DNA from 2 places in the Spirillospora sp. NPDC052269 genome. Region 1 is predicted to be linked to the other one. Evidence: riboswitches for the same ligand, from Rfam matches in the RefSeq annotation. Region 1 holds a riboswitch; the other holds the start of a gene.
The links. Region 1 has a riboswitch for ZMP and ZTP ahead of AB0L06_RS04395 (bifunctional methylenetetrahydrofolate dehydrogenase/methenyltetrahydrofolate cyclohydrolase). Riboswitches for the same ligand answer to the same signal wherever they lie in the genome.
Positions count from the first base shown of each region.

Region 2: linked by a shared signal. The riboswitch ahead of glyA (serine hydroxymethyltransferase) and the one ahead of AB0L06_RS04395 (bifunctional methylenetetrahydrofolate dehydrogenase/methenyltetrahydrofolate cyclohydrolase) in region 1 are both predicted to bind ZMP and ZTP.

Region 1 covers NZ_JBFAUU010000002.1:219,614-227,397, forward strand. Annotated here, with positions in the region: gene AB0L06_RS04380 (NADP-dependent isocitrate dehydrogenase) at 1-2,109, opposite strand, end outside; gene AB0L06_RS04385 (DUF3017 domain-containing protein) at 2,317-2,628, opposite strand; gene AB0L06_RS04390 (FHA domain-containing protein) at 2,919-3,650, shown strand; gene AB0L06_RS04395 (bifunctional methylenetetrahydrofolate dehydrogenase/methenyltetrahydrofolate cyclohydrolase) at 3,753-4,607, opposite strand; ZMP/ZTP riboswitch at 4,662-4,748, opposite strand; gene AB0L06_RS04400 (GNAT family N-acetyltransferase) at 4,870-5,463, shown strand; gene AB0L06_RS04405 (hypothetical protein) at 5,589-5,768, opposite strand; gene purH (bifunctional phosphoribosylaminoimidazolecarboxamide formyltransferase/IMP cyclohydrolase) at 5,920-7,488, opposite strand; gene purN (phosphoribosylglycinamide formyltransferase) at 7,570-7,784, opposite strand, start outside.
Region 2 covers NZ_JBFAUU010000032.1:44,060-51,843, forward strand. Annotated here, with positions in the region: gene AB0L06_RS41545 (class I SAM-dependent methyltransferase) at 1-600, shown strand, start outside; gene AB0L06_RS41550 (hypothetical protein) at 707-1,600, opposite strand; gene AB0L06_RS41555 (RNA polymerase sigma factor) at 1,597-2,136, opposite strand; gene glyA (serine hydroxymethyltransferase) at 2,302-3,573, opposite strand; ZMP/ZTP riboswitch at 3,637-3,724, opposite strand; gene AB0L06_RS41565 (acyltransferase family protein) at 3,799-5,142, shown strand; gene AB0L06_RS41570 (RNA polymerase-binding protein RbpA) at 5,276-5,647, opposite strand; gene secG (preprotein translocase subunit SecG) at 5,773-6,006, opposite strand; gene tpiA (triose-phosphate isomerase) at 6,188-6,988, opposite strand; gene AB0L06_RS41585 (phosphoglycerate kinase) at 6,994-7,784, opposite strand, start outside.

The sequences.
Region 1 (7,784 bases):
GACGGCGAGCAGCTCGTCCACGATGGTCTGCTCCTGCTCGGCCAGCGTCGCGGCGAGCGGGGCGAACGCGGTCGCGAGCTCGGCGTCCTCGGTCTGGGCGGCCAGCTCACGGGCCCAGTACATGGCCAGGTAGAAGTGGCTGCCGCGGTTGTCGATGCCGCCGAGCCGCCGCGTCGGGGACTTGTTCTCGTTCAGGAACTCGGCGGTCGCGCGGTCGAGCGTGTCGGCCAGGATCTGGGCCCGCGCGTTGCCGGCCGTCCGGGCCAGGTGCTCGAAGCTCGCGGCCAGCGCGAAGAACTCGCCGAGGCTGTCCCAGCGCAGGTAGTTCTCCTTGACCAGCTGCTGGACGTGCTTCGGAGCCGAGCCGCCGGCGCCGGTCTCGAACAGGCCGCCGCCCGCCATCAGCGGGACGATCGACAGCATCTTGGCGCTGGTGCCCAGCTCCAGGATCGGGAACAGGTCGGTGAGGTAGTCGCGCAGCACGTTGCCGGTGACCGAGATGGTGTCCTCACCGCGGCGGATGCGCTCCAGGGAGAACCTCGTGGCCTCGACCGGGGCCATGATCTCGATGGTGAGCCCGTCGGTGTCGTGCTCGGTGAGGTACTTCTCGACCTTCTCGATCAGGACGGCGTCGTGCGCGCGGTCGGCGTCGAGCCAGAACACGGCCGGGTCGCCGGACAGGCGGGCGCGGGTGACGGCCAGCTTGACCCAGTCGCGGACCGGCAGGTCCTTGGTCTGGCACATGCGGAAGATGTCGCCCTCGGCGACCGGCTGCTCGAGGACGACCGAACCCTGCTCGTCCACGACGCGGACGGTGCCGGCCGCGGGGATCTCGAAGGTCTTGTCGTGGCTGCCGTACTCCTCGGCCTTCTGCGCCATCAGGCCGACGTTCGGCACCGAGCCCATGGTGGACGGGTCGAACGCGCCGTGCGCCCGGCAGTCGTCCAGGACGGCCTGGTAGACGCCCGAGTAGCTGGAGTCCGGGAGGACGGCGAGGGTGTCGTGCTCCTGGCCGTCCGGGCCCCACATGTGGCCGGAGGTGCGGATCATCGCGGGCATCGAGGCGTCCACGATGACGTCGCTCGGGACGTGCAGGTTGGTGATGCCGCGGTCGGAGTCGACCATGGCCAGCTCCGGGCCCTCGGCCATCTCGGCCTCGAAGGACGCCTTGATCGCCGCGCCCTCGGGCAGCGCGGGAAGGCCGGACAGGATGGCGCCGAGACCGTCGTTCGGGGACAGCCCGGCCTTGGCCAGGGTCGCGCCGTGGGTCTCGAAGGTCCGCGGGAAGAACGCCTTGACGACGTGGCCGAAGATGATCGGGTCGGAGACCTTCATCATCGTGGCCTTCAGGTGGACCGAGAACAGGACGCCCTCGGCCTTCGCGCGCGCGATCTGCGCGGTCAGGAACTCGCGCAGCGCCGATACTCGCATCACCGACGCGTCGACGACCTCGCCCGCCAGCACGGGCACGGCCTCGCGCAGGACGGTCGTGGCGCCGTCGGCGCCGGCCAGCTCGATGCGCAGCTTGCCGTCGGCCGGGACGACGGCGGACGTCTCGGTGGTGCGGAAGTCGTCGGCGCCCATGGTCGCGACGTTCGTCTTGGAGTCGGCCGTCCAGGCGCCCATGCGGTGCGGGTGCGTCCGGGCGTACTGCTTGACGGCGGCGGGGGCGCGGCGGTCGGAGTTGCCCTGGCGGAGCACCGGGTTCACGGCGCTGCCCTTGACCTTGTCGTAGCGGGCGCGGACGTCGCGCTCCTCGTCGGTCTTCGGGTCGTCGGGGTAGTCCGGCAGCGCGTAGCCCTGGTCGCGCAGCTCGGCGACGGCCGCCTTCAGCTGCGGGATGGACGCCGAGATGTTCGGCAGCTTGATGATGTTGGCCCCGGGGGTCTCGGCGAGGTCGCCGAGCTCGGCGAGCGCGTCACCGACGCGCTGGCCCTCCTCGAGGTACTCCGGGAACACCGCGATGATCCGGCCCGCGAGGGAGATGTCGCGGGTCTCGACCCCCACCCCGGCGGTCGAGGCGTACGCCTCGATCACGGGCAGGAACGAATAGGTCGCCAGGAGCGGGGCCTCGTCGGTATGCGTGTAGATGATCGTCGAGTCTGTCACCCGGGCACTCCCTCATTACATGGCGGCATCATTGCTCGATATCAAGATATCCGGTGTTCCGGGCCCTTCCGGACGGCCTCTGGTGTAGACCAGCGAGCACGTTCCAAGTCGCCCCCGCGGACATGGTCTGACCTGGGGAAACGTCGCGAAAATCAGTGGTGACGACGGGCGTCTGGGCGATGACCCGGGGTCACCGGGCGGCGTGCTTCAGCGCGGGACGACCAGGGCGGTGACGGCGATGGCCACCGCGAACCCGGCCATGATCGTGACGTCCAGCCAGCGCTTGCGGGTCTCCAGCATGCCGACCTGGCTCGGCGGCAGCACCAGCCGGGCGAGCGCGGCCAGCAGGACGGCGGCGGCGAGCAGGCCGGAGCCCTTGCGGAAGTAGTGCAGCGCGCACAGCACGAGGCCGCCCGCGACCCCGGACAGGACGATCAGGTACGGGAGCTGGCCGAGCCAGTTCGGGCCCACACCGCCGCCGCGCGGCGTGCGTCGTCGCCGATGCAGTTGCGTGCTCATGCCGAATAAGTCCCTCGTCCGACGGTCCGTGCGGTTCCCTCCCACCGTAGCGCCGAACGACCATGGGCACGAAGAGCGGACGTCCCGAGCCGGGGGCTCCGCGCTATCGAACACGTGTCGCGGCGGGGCCCGGACCGCTGAATATCGCCCGCCGAGCTACTTTTCCCACGAAAACCGGAGAACACGGAAACCCCTGCGTCATCGGCCCTACTCACCGGTAGGAGGGTGTGACGATCATCGGCACGGGTAACCCGGCAGACAGGGGTCGCTAACTAGCTGGGAGGACTGCCGTGGAGGGGCCGTTCATGCGGATCGAGGACAGCGGACTGGTCATGCCGCTGCGCCCCGACGTAACGACGGTCGGCCGAGGGCGAGGAGTCGACATCCGCCTCGACGACCCGAGTGTGTCCCGTTTGCACGCAGAGATCATTCGGCGCGGCCCGTACGTGTACGTCGTCGACATGGGGCTGTCCCGAAACGGGACCCGTGTCAACGGCCGCCCGATCGCGCGCCGTGTCCTGGAGGACGGTGACGTCGTGAGCTTCGGCACGGCGCGCTGCCGGATGGGGGGAATCCCCCGCGAGGAGGTCGATCCCGACGTCGAGCTGCGGCGCGCCGTGGCACCGGAACTCACCCGCCGCGAGGTCGACGTGCTGACCTCGCTGTGCCGTCCCGCCCTGTCGGACGAGGCGTTCGTCGCACCGGCCACCGCCCGCGAGATCGCCGCCGACCTGGTGGTGACGGAGGCCGCCGTCAAGCAGCACCTGCTGCGTCTCTACCAGAAGTTCCGCATCCCGGAGGGCGCCAACCGGCGCACCCGGCTGGCCAACGAGGTGATCGCCATGGGCCTGGTCCGGCCGCTGCCGCCTGTGCACGTCCCCCAACAGGGACGCCCACCGGCGGACGCCCGGGCGACCGGCGAGATCCGCCGTCCCGTCCCGCCCCCGCAGGGCGCGACGCACGGCCACCCTCTGAACGGCGGCCCGGGCCGCCACACCACGGCCGCCCGACGGGCGAGTTAGGAAGAGCGGCACGGTCCCGCGGTCGTTCCTGAACCCGGCAGCGCAGGGAACGACCGTGCTTCCCCCCGCCGGGGCCCCTGGCCCCGGCGGGTTCTTCTCATGTCAGGCGCGGGCGGTGGTCTCGGCCAGCTCGACGACGTTGGCGAGGAGCATGGCCCGGGTCATGGGGCCGACGCCGCCGGGGTTCGGGGCCACCCACCCGGCGACCTCGCGGACGTTCTCGGCGACGTCGCCGGCGAGCTTGCCGTCCACGCGGGAGACGCCGACGTCCAGGACGGCCGCGCCGGGCTTGACCATGTCGGCGGTGATCAGGCCGGGGACGCCCGCGGCGGCGACGATGATGTCGGCCTTGCGGGTGTGCGCGGCCAGGTCGCGGGTGCCGGTGTGGCAGAGGGTGACCGTCGCGTTCTCGGTGCGGCGGGTCATCAGGAGGCCGAGCGAGCGGCCGACGGTGATGCCGCGGCCGACGACCACGACCTCGGCGCCCGCGATCGGCACCTCGAAGCGGCGCAGCAGCTCGACGATGCCCTTGGGCGTGCAGGGCAGCGAGCCGGGCTGCATGAGGGTGAGGCGGCCGAGGCTGATCGGCGCGAGGCCGTCGGCGTCCTTGGCCGGGTCGATCATCTCCAGCACGCGGAACTCGTCCAGGCCCTTGGGCAGCGGCAGCTGGACGATGTAGCCGGTGCAGGCCGGGTCCTCGTTCAGCTCGCGGACGGCCCGCTCCACCTCGTCCTGCGTGGCGGTGGCGGGCAGGTCGCGGCGGATCGACTCGATGCCGACCTCGGCGCAGTCGCGGTGCTTCATGTTGACGTAGGCCTGGCTGCCCGGGTCGTCCCCGACCAGGATCGTGCCGAGCCCGACGTTCACGCCGCGCTCCTTCAGCGCCGCGACGCGCACCGTCAGGTCGGCGCGGATCTCCGCCGCCGTGGCCTTGCCGTCCAGGATGTTCGCGGTCATCGGTACCTCCGCGGGATCTCGCCGAGGCCACGCGCACGCCCCGGTCTGCGAATCTCCGTCCACCCAGGCGCGCGGTGTCCGGACCGTTCCGCTCCCCGGTGGTCGAATCCACCTTGAACTGCGCCAGTCGCGTCCGGCCCATGCTACCGGCAGGTTCGCGGATCGGACGTTCCGATCTTCGGCCGCCGGCGCGGAGTGGTTTTCCGAAATCTGTCCGAAGTGGCCGTTTCGGGTGTCTGATTTCGCACCTAACGTCGGTGTCATGAACGACGCGTGGTACGAACGTCCCGTCCTGACCGGCCGATACGTGCGGCTGGAGCCGCTCTCCCAGGAGCACGCCGAGGGGCTGCTGGAGGCCGGCAAGGACCCCGAGGTGTGGCGCTGGCTCAGCACGCGGCAGCCGGCCGATCTGGACGGGATGCGGGCGTTCGTCGCGGACGCGCTGGCGGCCTGCGAGCGGCGCGAGCGGCTGGCGTGGGCGCAGATCGACGTGGCGACCGGAGAAGTCGCGGGGACGACGTCCTTCTACGAGATCGACCCGAAGAACCGGAACCTGTACATCGGGTACACCTGGATCGGGTCGCGCTGGCAGCGGACGGGCCTGAACACCGAGTCCAAGCTGCTGCTCCTGGAACGGGCGTTCGACGAGCTGGGGGCGGTGCGGGTCGGCTGGCACACCGACCGGCTGAACGAGCGGTCGCGCGCGGCGATCCAGCGGCTCGGCGCATCCTTCGAGGGCTTCCACCGCAAGCACCGGATCCGCCCGGACGGCACGTTCCGCGACACCGCCACCTACGCGATGATCGACACCGAGTGGCCGGAGGTCAGGGCGGCGCTGCGGTCGCGGCTTCGCTGACGGCCCGCGGGTCGGCGGCTCAGAGGAAGAGGCCGGTCCAAGTCCTGAGGGCCGGTCAGTCCTGGGGGCCGCTCCGAGTCCTGGGGGCCGGTCAGTCCTGAGGGGCGGTCAATCCTGAGGGGCGGTCAGTCCTGGTCGGGGCGGCCGCGCCGGGCGAGGAGCCGGTCGGTGCCGAGCCAGCCGAGGCGGGCGGCGAGCATCGCCGCGCCGGCGGCGGCGATCAGGGCGACGACCTGCCGGGACTCCGAGATCAACACCGGGGCCTGGAGGACGGATCCCAGCACGAGGCTGACGAGGTATTCCATGCGCGGTTCTCCCAAGCGAGGGCCGCGCGAGGGGCGGGAATGCGTAAGGTGACGCGGCCTCGATCGAGGCTAAGCGAACCGGAGAGTAAAACCCGCCAAGATCAGAACGACCCCGGTGGCCGCGCGGCCACCGGGGTCGTTCCGTCGATGATCAGTGGAAGAAGTGCCGGACACCCGTGAAGTACATGGTGATCCCGGCCTTCTCGGCCGTCTCGACCGCCTGCTCGTCCCGGATCGAGCCGCCCGGCTGGACGACCGCCGTGACGCCGGCCTCGATGAGGATCTCCAGGCCGTCCGGGAAGGGGAAGAACGCGTCGGACGCGGCGACCGCGCCCCGCGAGCGCTCCTCACCCGCGCGGGCGACGGCCAGGCGGGCCGAGTCGACCCGGTTGACCTGCCCCATCCCGACGCCGACGGTCGCGCCGTCCTTGGCGAGCAGGATCGCGTTGGACTTGACCGGACGGCACGCCTTCCAGGCGAACGCCAGGTCGCGCAGGGTCGCCTCGTCCGCCGGGGTTCCGGTCTTCAGCTCCCAGTTCGCCGGGTCGTCGCCGTCGGCGTCCACCCGGTCGACGGTCTGGATCAGCAGGCCGCCGTCGATCCGGCGGGACTCGGTCGGCTTGGCCGGGCCGTCCGGGCAGACCAGCAGCCGGACGTTCTTGAAGCGCTCCGTGAGGATGGTCACAGCCTCGGCGTCGAAGGACGGCGCGACCACGACCTCGGCGTAGCTGCCGGTGATCTGCTGGGCCATCGCGGCGCTGACCGGCCGGTTCGCGGCGATCACGCCGCCGTAGGCCGACGTCGGGTCGCACTCCAGGGCCTTGCGGTGCGCGTCCGCGATGTCCGGGCCGACCGCCACGCCGCACGGGTTGGCGTGCTTGATGATCGCGACGCAGGGCTCGGCGAAGTCGTAGGCGGCGCGGTGCGCGGCGTCGGTGTCGACGTAGTTGTTGTACGACATCTCCTTGCCGTACAGCTGCTCGGCGTTCGCGAGGCCGCCCTGGGCGCCCGGGTCGGTGTAGAGCGCGGCCTTCTGGTGCGGGTTCTCGCCGTAGCGCAGCGGGTTCTTGCGCTCCCAGGTCGCGCCCGCGAAGTCGGGCCAGCCGGTCTCGGCGGCCTCGGCGTCCGGCGCGTAGGACGAGGCGAACCACGACGCCACGGCCACGTCGTAGGACGCGGTGTGGGAGAACGCCTGAGCGGCCAGGCGGCGGCGCTCCTCGAGCGTGAACCCGCCCGCCCGCACGGCCGAAAGCACCTCGTCGTACCGCTCGGGCGAGACGACGACGGCGACGCTGGCGTGGTTCTTGGCGGCGGCGCGGACCATGGTCGGGCCGCCGATGTCGATCTGCTCGACGCACTCGTCCGGCTTCGCCCCGGACGCCACGGTGTCGGAGAACGGGTAGAGGTTCACCACCGCGAGGTCGAACGGCTCGACGTGCAGGTCGTCGAGCTGCTGGAGGTGGTCGTCCTTGCGCCGGTCGGCGAGCAGGCCCGCGTGCACCTTCGGGTGCAGCGTCTTGACCCGCCCGTCCAGGCACTCGGGGAACCCGGTGAGCTTCTCCACCTTCATCACCGGGACGCCCGCGGCGGCGATCCGCCCGGCCGTGGAGCCGGTCGAGACGATCTCCACCCCCGCCTCGTGCAACCCCTTGGCGAGCTGCTCCAGCCCCGTCTTGTCGTACACGCTGATCAGCGCGCGCCTGATAGCCACCCGACTCACCGGCCGAGCTCCCCTCAATCGTCAGCGGACGTGTTGCACGTACTGCTTGCCATCGCACTGCACTTCATCGGGCACTGCATTTCACGGAGCACTGCACTTCATGGAGACCCGCCTGCCCTCGGCGGTCCAGCCGTCCCGGGAGAGCCGGCCGACGACGTCCACCAGGAGGCGGCGCTCCACCTGCTTGATGCGCTCATGCAGGGAGTCCTCGTCGTCATGCCGGAGCACCTGGACGGCCTCCTGGGCGATGACGGGTCCGGTGTCCACGCCTTCGTCGACGAAATGCACGGTACAGC
Region 2 (7,784 bases), on a different contig from region 1:
TCCGCGCCCATGCTGAACCGCGCCCGCGCGGACGCCGCCGAACAGGGCATCGCGAACGTGCGGTTCGACCAGGCCGACGCCGAGGTCCACCCCTTCGACGCGGGCGGATTCGCCACCGTCATCAGCCGCGGCGGCGTCATGTTCTTCACCGACCTCACGGCCGCGTTCACCAACATCGCCCGCGCTCTGCGCCCCGGCGGACGGATGGTGTTCATGGTCCCCCAGCCCGGCCGCCCCGACGGCGAGTACGCCCGGGCCACCGCCGCGCTCGCGCCCCTGTTGCGCGGCCCTTCACCCGCGGCCCAGGGAATGGGATCGCTGTCCGACCCCGACCGCGTCCACCAGGTCCTCGGTGAGGCGGGCCTGACGGAAGTGGACATCCAGCCGGTCTCGGCGCCGATGGACTACGGGCGCGACGCCGCGGACGCCGCGGAGTTCATCCTCAGCCAGGGCCCGGTCCGCTTCAACCTCCGGGACGCCGACCAGGCCACCACCACCCGAGCCCGTGAGGAACTCCAAGCCGGGCTCACGGCCTTCGAGACCCCGGAAGGAGTCCGCATCAGCGGCTCCGTCTGGCTCGTGAGCGCCACCCGTCCCTGAACCCCGAACACAACGAAGTCAGCCGTGCGTGGGCTTCTGCCTGAGCCCACGCCAGTAGCGGTCCGCGCGCCGATGGCCGCGGACCGCCATGCCCCTGGCGTGCCGGTCAGCCGACCGGGTGCGGCTGGGGGTCGCCTTGCTGCGGGACGACCATCAGCCCGACCGAGGTGGAGCTCCGCATCCACGCGCCGATGACGCGGCGCTCACCGGAGGGACGCCACGTCACGGGCGATTCCCAGTAATGGCTCGACCCGTCGGCCTTGAGCTCACCGAGCGTGAATGCCGAGGTCAGGCCGCGACGGCGCAATTCCGCGAGAACTTGGGCGACGGTCCGGTCGGCCAGGCGCAGGCCCTTGGCACCATCACCACGAGCCGGATGCGCGTCGAAGAAGACCTCACCGGGCGCGGCCTTCCGGCCGATGACGATGTCGGCTCCTCCCAGGCGGTACATCGCGCCGCTCAGCCGGACCCTCAGCGGGCAGGCGTTCTGGCCCGGCGGGCACTTCAGCACGGCGTCGGACGTCCCCGTCACGCCTCCTGCGGGCATGCCGCCCTTGGGCGCGTGCAGCTCACTGATCTGGACGATCTGGCGCTCATTGCCCGGCATGACCGGAACGATGCGCAGCCTGGCGTCCAGCCCGACCTTGGCGAACGCCTTGCTGAACTCACGCTGGTCGGCGTAGGCGTCCTTGACCTCGACCTCGTACTCGGCGCCCTTGACCTCGATCGACATGGCCGCGTTGGCGTAGCTGCGCAGCGGCGCCGCATGCCCGCCGTCCGACATCCAGATGGCGACCGCGGCGGCCGCGGCCGAGACCGCCACCACCCCGCTCACCAGCCCGGGAAGGCGCCGGGACCGACGGCGTCGGGGCGCCGGCGCCTCTTCGGCGGTGATGGCCGCCAGCAGGGACCGCGCTCCGGCGCCGTCCGGTTCGCTCGTGATGTCGCTGTCGCGCACCGTGGCCAGGCCCGCCACAAGATCGTCGATGCGGGACGTCATGCCAGCTCACTCTCCTGGAGAACGGGCCTGGGCTGCACGGCCGCAGGCGAAGGGTCGATGCCCGCGGACCGCAGGGCACGCGCGAAGCGCTTGCGGGCCCGGTGCAGGCGGATGCTCACGGCGTTGGACGAGCAGCCGAGCACCGTCGCGATCTCTGTGTTGGACAGCCCTTCCCAGGCCACGAGCGCGAGAAGCTCACGATCGCGATCCGGCAGGCGGCCGAAGACGTCGGCGACCGCCGAAGAGCCGTCCCGCGACGGCGCGTAAACCGACAACTCGGATACCAGCGCGGCCGTCTTCAACCCGTGGCGCCGCGCCCCGCGCCGCTGATTGGCCAGGACATTGCGCGCCACGCCGTACAGCCACAGCCGCGCTTCTCCCCCGGACGGCATCTCCGTCGCGCGCCGCCATGCGATCGCGAACGTCTCGGCCACCACATCGGCCGCGTCCTCGGGCGAGTCACAACGACGCAGGGCGTACCCGAGCAAGGGCTTGTAGGTGGCGGCGTAGACGTCCGCGAACTCGTCCTCACCCATCCGGGTTCCTCAACATCCGACCTCCTGAACATGTGATCCCTTGGTGAACGATCACCTGCACATGTCCAGGCCCCGCCCGGATCTTTCACCCCCACGGGAAAGAAACGACAGTCCCGTGCGGCGGCCACGGCCTCCACTGGATTCCAGTGGAGGCCGGGTGCTCGCCTACGGCGTGGCGGACCAGCCGGGCATGGGGTGGGCGGCCATCAGGTCGCGGACCTCGGCGGCGACCCGGTCCACCACGGACTCGTCGCCCTTCGCCGCCGCCTGGACGACCTCGTCGATCCACGCGGCGAGCGGCTCCATGTGCTTCTCGGTCAGCCCGCGCGTGGTGACCGCCGCCGTGCCGATGCGCAGCCCGGACGGGTCGAACGGCTTGCGCGGGTCGAACGGGACGGCGTTGTAGTTCAGCTCGATCCCGGCCCGGTCGAGCGCCTGCGCGGCGGGCTTGCCCGCGACACCCTTGTTCGTCAGGTCGATGAGGATCAGGTGGTTGTCGGTGCCGCCGGAGACCAGGTCGTAGTCGCGGGCGAGCAGCGCCGCCGCGAGCGCGCGGGCGTTCGCGACGATCTGCCGGGCGTAGACCGGGAAGTCCGGCTGCGCCGCCTCGCGCAGCGCCACCGCGATCGCGGCGGTCGTGTGGTCGTGCGGGCCGCCCTGCAGGCCGGGGAAGACCGCCTTGTCGACCGCCTTGGCGTGCTCCTCGGTGGACATCACCATCGCGCCGCGCGGGCCGCGCAGCGTCTTGTGCGTCGTGGTGGTGATGACGTCCGCGTGGCCCACCGGCGACGGGTGCGCGCCGCCCGCGATCAGGCCCGCGATGTGCGCGATGTCGGCGGCCAGGACCGCGCCGACCTCCCGGGCGATCTCGGCGAACGCCGGGAAGTCGATGGTGCGCGGGATCGCCGTCCCACCGCACCAGATCAGCTTCGGCCGCTCCTTCAGCGCCAGGTCGCGCACCTCGTCCATGTCGACGCGGCCGGTGTCGGCGCGCACCCCGTAGCGGACGGGGTTGAACCACTTGCCGGTCGCCGACACCGACCAGCCGTGCGTGAGGTGGCCGCCCATCGGCAGCGACAGCCCGAGGACGGTGTCGCCCGGGTCGAGGAACGCCATGTAGACGGCGAGGTTGGCGGGCGAGCCGGAGTACGGCTGGACGTTGGCGTGCTCGACACCGAACACGGCCTTGGCCCGCTCGATCGCGGCCAGCTCGATCGGGTCGATGTTCTGCTGGCCCTCGTAGTACCGGCGGCCCGCGTAGCCCTCCGAGTACTTGTTGGTCAGGACGCTGCCGGTCGCCTCAAGGACGGCGGGCGACACGTAGTTCTCCGACGCGATCAGCCGGATCTTCTCGTACTGACGGCGGGCCTCGGCCTCCACCAGCCCGGCGATCTCCGGGTCCTCGGCGGTCAGATGGGGAATCGACGGAACGTGCACAACTGCCTCCGCGAAGGTCGGGCCGGGAGACTCGGTCTCGGGCACCCCGGCATGGTGAGGTGTCCCGTACACCCAGGCGCGCGGTGTGCGGACGGCGGTTCGCTCCCCGGTGGTCGGCTCCACCTTGACTGCGCCAGTCGCGTGCGCGTCATCATAGCGTCCTCGCCGTGAATCGCCGGTGATCCATGACCCGCCCGGTGCGTTCGACCCACTAAGGTCCCTGGGATGCGTTCCGAACTCCCCCTTCGCAGGCCGGACGCTACTGTTCGGCTCGGCTGGCTCGACGCCCTGCGCGGCGTCGCCGCGATCACGGTGGCCCTGCACCACGCGTCCTACCACTACCTGCCGCACACCCGCCGAACGATCCTCTCCTGGTTCGACCCGGGAATGTTCGGCGTGTTCGTCTTCTTCCTGGTGAGCGGCTACATCGTCCCCGCCTCGCTCGAGCGGCGCGGGTCGGTCCGGCGGTTCTGGACAGGCCGGGTCTTCCGCATCTACCCGCTCCTGCTCGCCGCCATCGCGGTCGTGCTCGTCCTGCACGTGACGGATGCGTACGAGCTGCGCGACGGCCTCGCGACCGACTATCACCCGGTCGCCGTGGCGCTGTCCCACCTGACGATGATGCAGGACCTCCTCGGTGTACCGAGCGCGATCAACGTGCTCTGGACGCTGTCCTACGAAATGGCGTTCTACCTCCTCGTCGTGGCGCTCTTCTCCGTCGGATGGCACCGCAGGTCGGTGGCGACGGCCTCGACACTCGCGGCCGCGGCCCCCGTGCTCGCGCTGGTCCTGCCGACCGCGGCGCTGTCCACCCGGTTCGGGGAGGGCCGGGTCTCGCTCGCCGCGTTCCTGCTGATGGCCGCCTCGATCGGGCTCGCCTGCGCCCGCCGGACCGCCGTCGCCCGCACCGGGGCGCTGCTCGGCGGCGCCCTCACCCTGGCCCTGGTCATGGTCGACGGACGCGTCGACCCCTGGCAGGGCCTGGCGATCCTGGCCGTGATGTTCACCGGGACGGTCGTCCACCGCGCCGAACGCGGCCAGATCAGCCCCCGCATGGGCGTCGCCGTCTTCGTCCTGGTGATGGCGAGCGCGGCGGGCACCGGGTTCTGGCGTGCCCAGAGCTACACCGACTGGGACACCGCCCTGGGAGAGAAGAGGGCTTGGGCCCTCGCCGTCATCGGCGCCTTCGTCGTGTTCGCGATCGGCTACGCGCTGCGGGACCGGCACGTCCCGCGCTGGCTGGCCTGGGCGGGCGTGGTCAGCTTCTCCGTGTACCTGCTCCACGAGCTGCTGCTCATGAGCCTGGACATGGTCTTCGATCGCCCCAAGAGCGACCAGCCCCTGCTCTTCGTCCCGTTCCTGGCGGCGCTGCTGGCCGCGAGCTGGGCGGCCCACCGCTGGATCGAGAAGCCGGGCCAGCGCCTCGGCCGGGCCCTGGCCCGCCGCCTCGACCCGCCCGTCGCCGTGCCCGCACCGGCTCCCGAACCGGATCCGATGCCGACGGCGGCGCCTGAGGAACGGACCGACGCCGCGTCCCGTCCGGCCGAGACCCCGGCCACCCGTCGCTAGTCGGCCCCAGGGCCGCGCACGCGAAAGGCCCGGTCCGTCCGCATTCATATGCGGACAGACCGGGCCTTTCGTGGCTCGCGCCGAAAACGGAACGGCCCGGTTCCACCACGGGTACCGGGCCGGAGGACGCGCGTCAGGCGCGCGCGGCCTCCATGGCGCGCTTCACGGCAGCGCGCTTCTCGCGGAGCTTGTTGAGGGCCTCCTCGAGGATGGCCTCACCGTCGGCGTCGCTGCGGCGCTCCTTCACGTACGCGAGGTGCGTCTTGTAGGGCTCGGTCTTCGGCGGCGCCGGCGGGGCGTCCTTGTCCTGCCCGGCTGGGAACCCGCAGCGCGGACAGTCCCACGTGTCGGGAACCGCGACGTCGGTCGCGAAGCTCGGACGGGTCTCGTGCCGGTTGGCGCAGTAGAAGGTCACCCAGACACGGGGCGCTGCGTCCCCGCGCTCGGCCTCACCCATCGGTCCGGCGCCGACACGGCTTCCCCGAATCGCGTTGCCACTACCCACGGACATACTCCTCGGTCGATACGCCGCCGCCCGCTTCGAGGTCGCTCTGGGGAGCCGGGCGGCGGCTCGGCGGTGTTGGTGTTTCTTCGGCTCAGTGCTACGGGACCAGGCCCGGTGAGCGCGGCTCAGCTGTGCTTGAACAGCAGGCCGAGCACGATGATCGAGGCGAACCAGACGACGCCGACACCGACGGTCAGCCGGTCCAGGTTACGCTCGACCACCGAGGATCCGCCCAGCGACGACGAGATGCCGCCACCGAACATGTCGGACAGTCCCCCACCCTTGCCCTTGTGCATCAGGACGAGAACCACCATCAGCAAGCTCGTGATGATAAGCACGATGGACGAAGCGATGATCACAGTTACGCGCCTTCTCTGGCCTGCCCCGCCGAGGCGGGGCCTGTCTGATGTTGGACGGAGGATCTAGCCGGGCGGTTTACCCGTCACCTCCGCAGGGTACGACGAACTCTTCGCTGGTTCGGCAAGAACCGGCGGGTCGAGACCGAATTGATCTCAAGTCGCCGGCCCCGCACCGCCGGATTCAGGCCGGGAGGTCCCGGTAACGGCAGATCTTGACGAACTCACCCGCATCCAGACTGGCACCTCCGACCAAGGCGCCGTCCACGTCCGGCTGCGCCATGATCCCGGCGATGTTGTTCCCCTTGACCGAGCCACCGTACAGGATCCGCACCTTGGCGGCCGTCTCACCGTCGTACAGCTCGGCGATCCGGGCCCGGATCGCGCCGATGACCTCCTGCGCGTCCTGCGGCGTGGCGACCTCGCCGGTGCCGATCGCCCAGACCGGCTCATAGGCGATCACCAGGTCGGCGACCTGGTCGGCGGGGATCTTCTCCAGCGCGCCCGTGACCTGGTTCACGCAGTGCGGGACGTGCTCGCCCGCCTTGCGCACCTCCAGGCCCTCGCCGACGCACACGATCGGGGTGATCTTGTTCGCGATCGCGGCCTTGGCCTTGGCGTTGACCACCGCGTCGTCCTCGTGGTGGTACTGGCGGCGCTCGGAGTGCCCCACGGTCGCGTAGCTGCAGCCCAGCTTGGCCAGCATCGCCCCGGAGATCTCGCCGGTGTAGGCGCCGGACGCGTGCTGGGAGATGTCCTGGGAGCCGTAGGTGATCTGCAGCTTGTCGGCGTCCACCAGCGTCTGCACCGAGCGGATGTCGGTGAACGGCGGCAGGACGGCGACGTCCACCGCGGCGAAGTCGGCCTCCTTGAGCCCGAACGCGAGCTTCTGGACGAGCGCGATCGCCTCGAAGTGGTTGTTGTTCATCTTCCAGTTGCCCGCCATGAGCGGCTTGCGCGCGGGGGCGTTGGCGGAAGGGGCCATCTCGGTCAGTCCTCCAGAGCAATCAGGCCGGGCAGGGTCTTGCCTTCCAGATACTCCAGGCTGGCGCCGCCGCCGGTGGAGATGTGCGAGAACGCGTCCTCGTCGAAACCGAGCGAGCGCACGGCCGCGGCCGAGTCGCCGCCGCCGACCACGGTGAAGGCGCCCGAGTCGATCAGGCCCTGCGCCACGGCGCGGGTGCCGTGCGAGTACGGCTCCATCTCGAACACGCCCATCGGGCCGTTCCAGAAGATCGTCTGAGCGTCGGCGAGACGGGAGGCGAACAGCTCACCGGACTCCGGGCCGATGTCCAGGCCCATCCGGTCGGCGGGGATCGCGTCGGCCGGGACCACCGCGTGGTCGGCGTCGGCGGCGAAGGCCGTGGCGGCGACGATGTCGGTCGGCAGGACGATCTCGACGCCGTTCTTCTCCGCCCGCGCCAGGTACTCGCGGACGGTGTCCAGCTGGTCCTTCTCCAGCAGGGACGTGCCGACCTCGTGGCCCTGGGCCGCGAGGAAGGTGAAGACCATGCCGCCGCCGACCAGGATCCGGTCGGCCTTGCCGAGCAGGCTGTCGATCACGCCGAGCTTGTCGGAGACCTTGGAACCGCCGAGGACGACCGCGTAGGGGCGGGCGACATCCTCTGTGAGCTTCTTCAGCACGTCCAGCTCGGCCGCGATCAGGTACCCGGCGGCGTGCGGCAGCCGCTGCGGGACGTCGAAGACGCTGGCGTGCTTGCGGTGGACGGCGCCGAAGCCGTCCCCGACGTAGACCTCGGCCAGGGCGGCCAGCCGGCCTG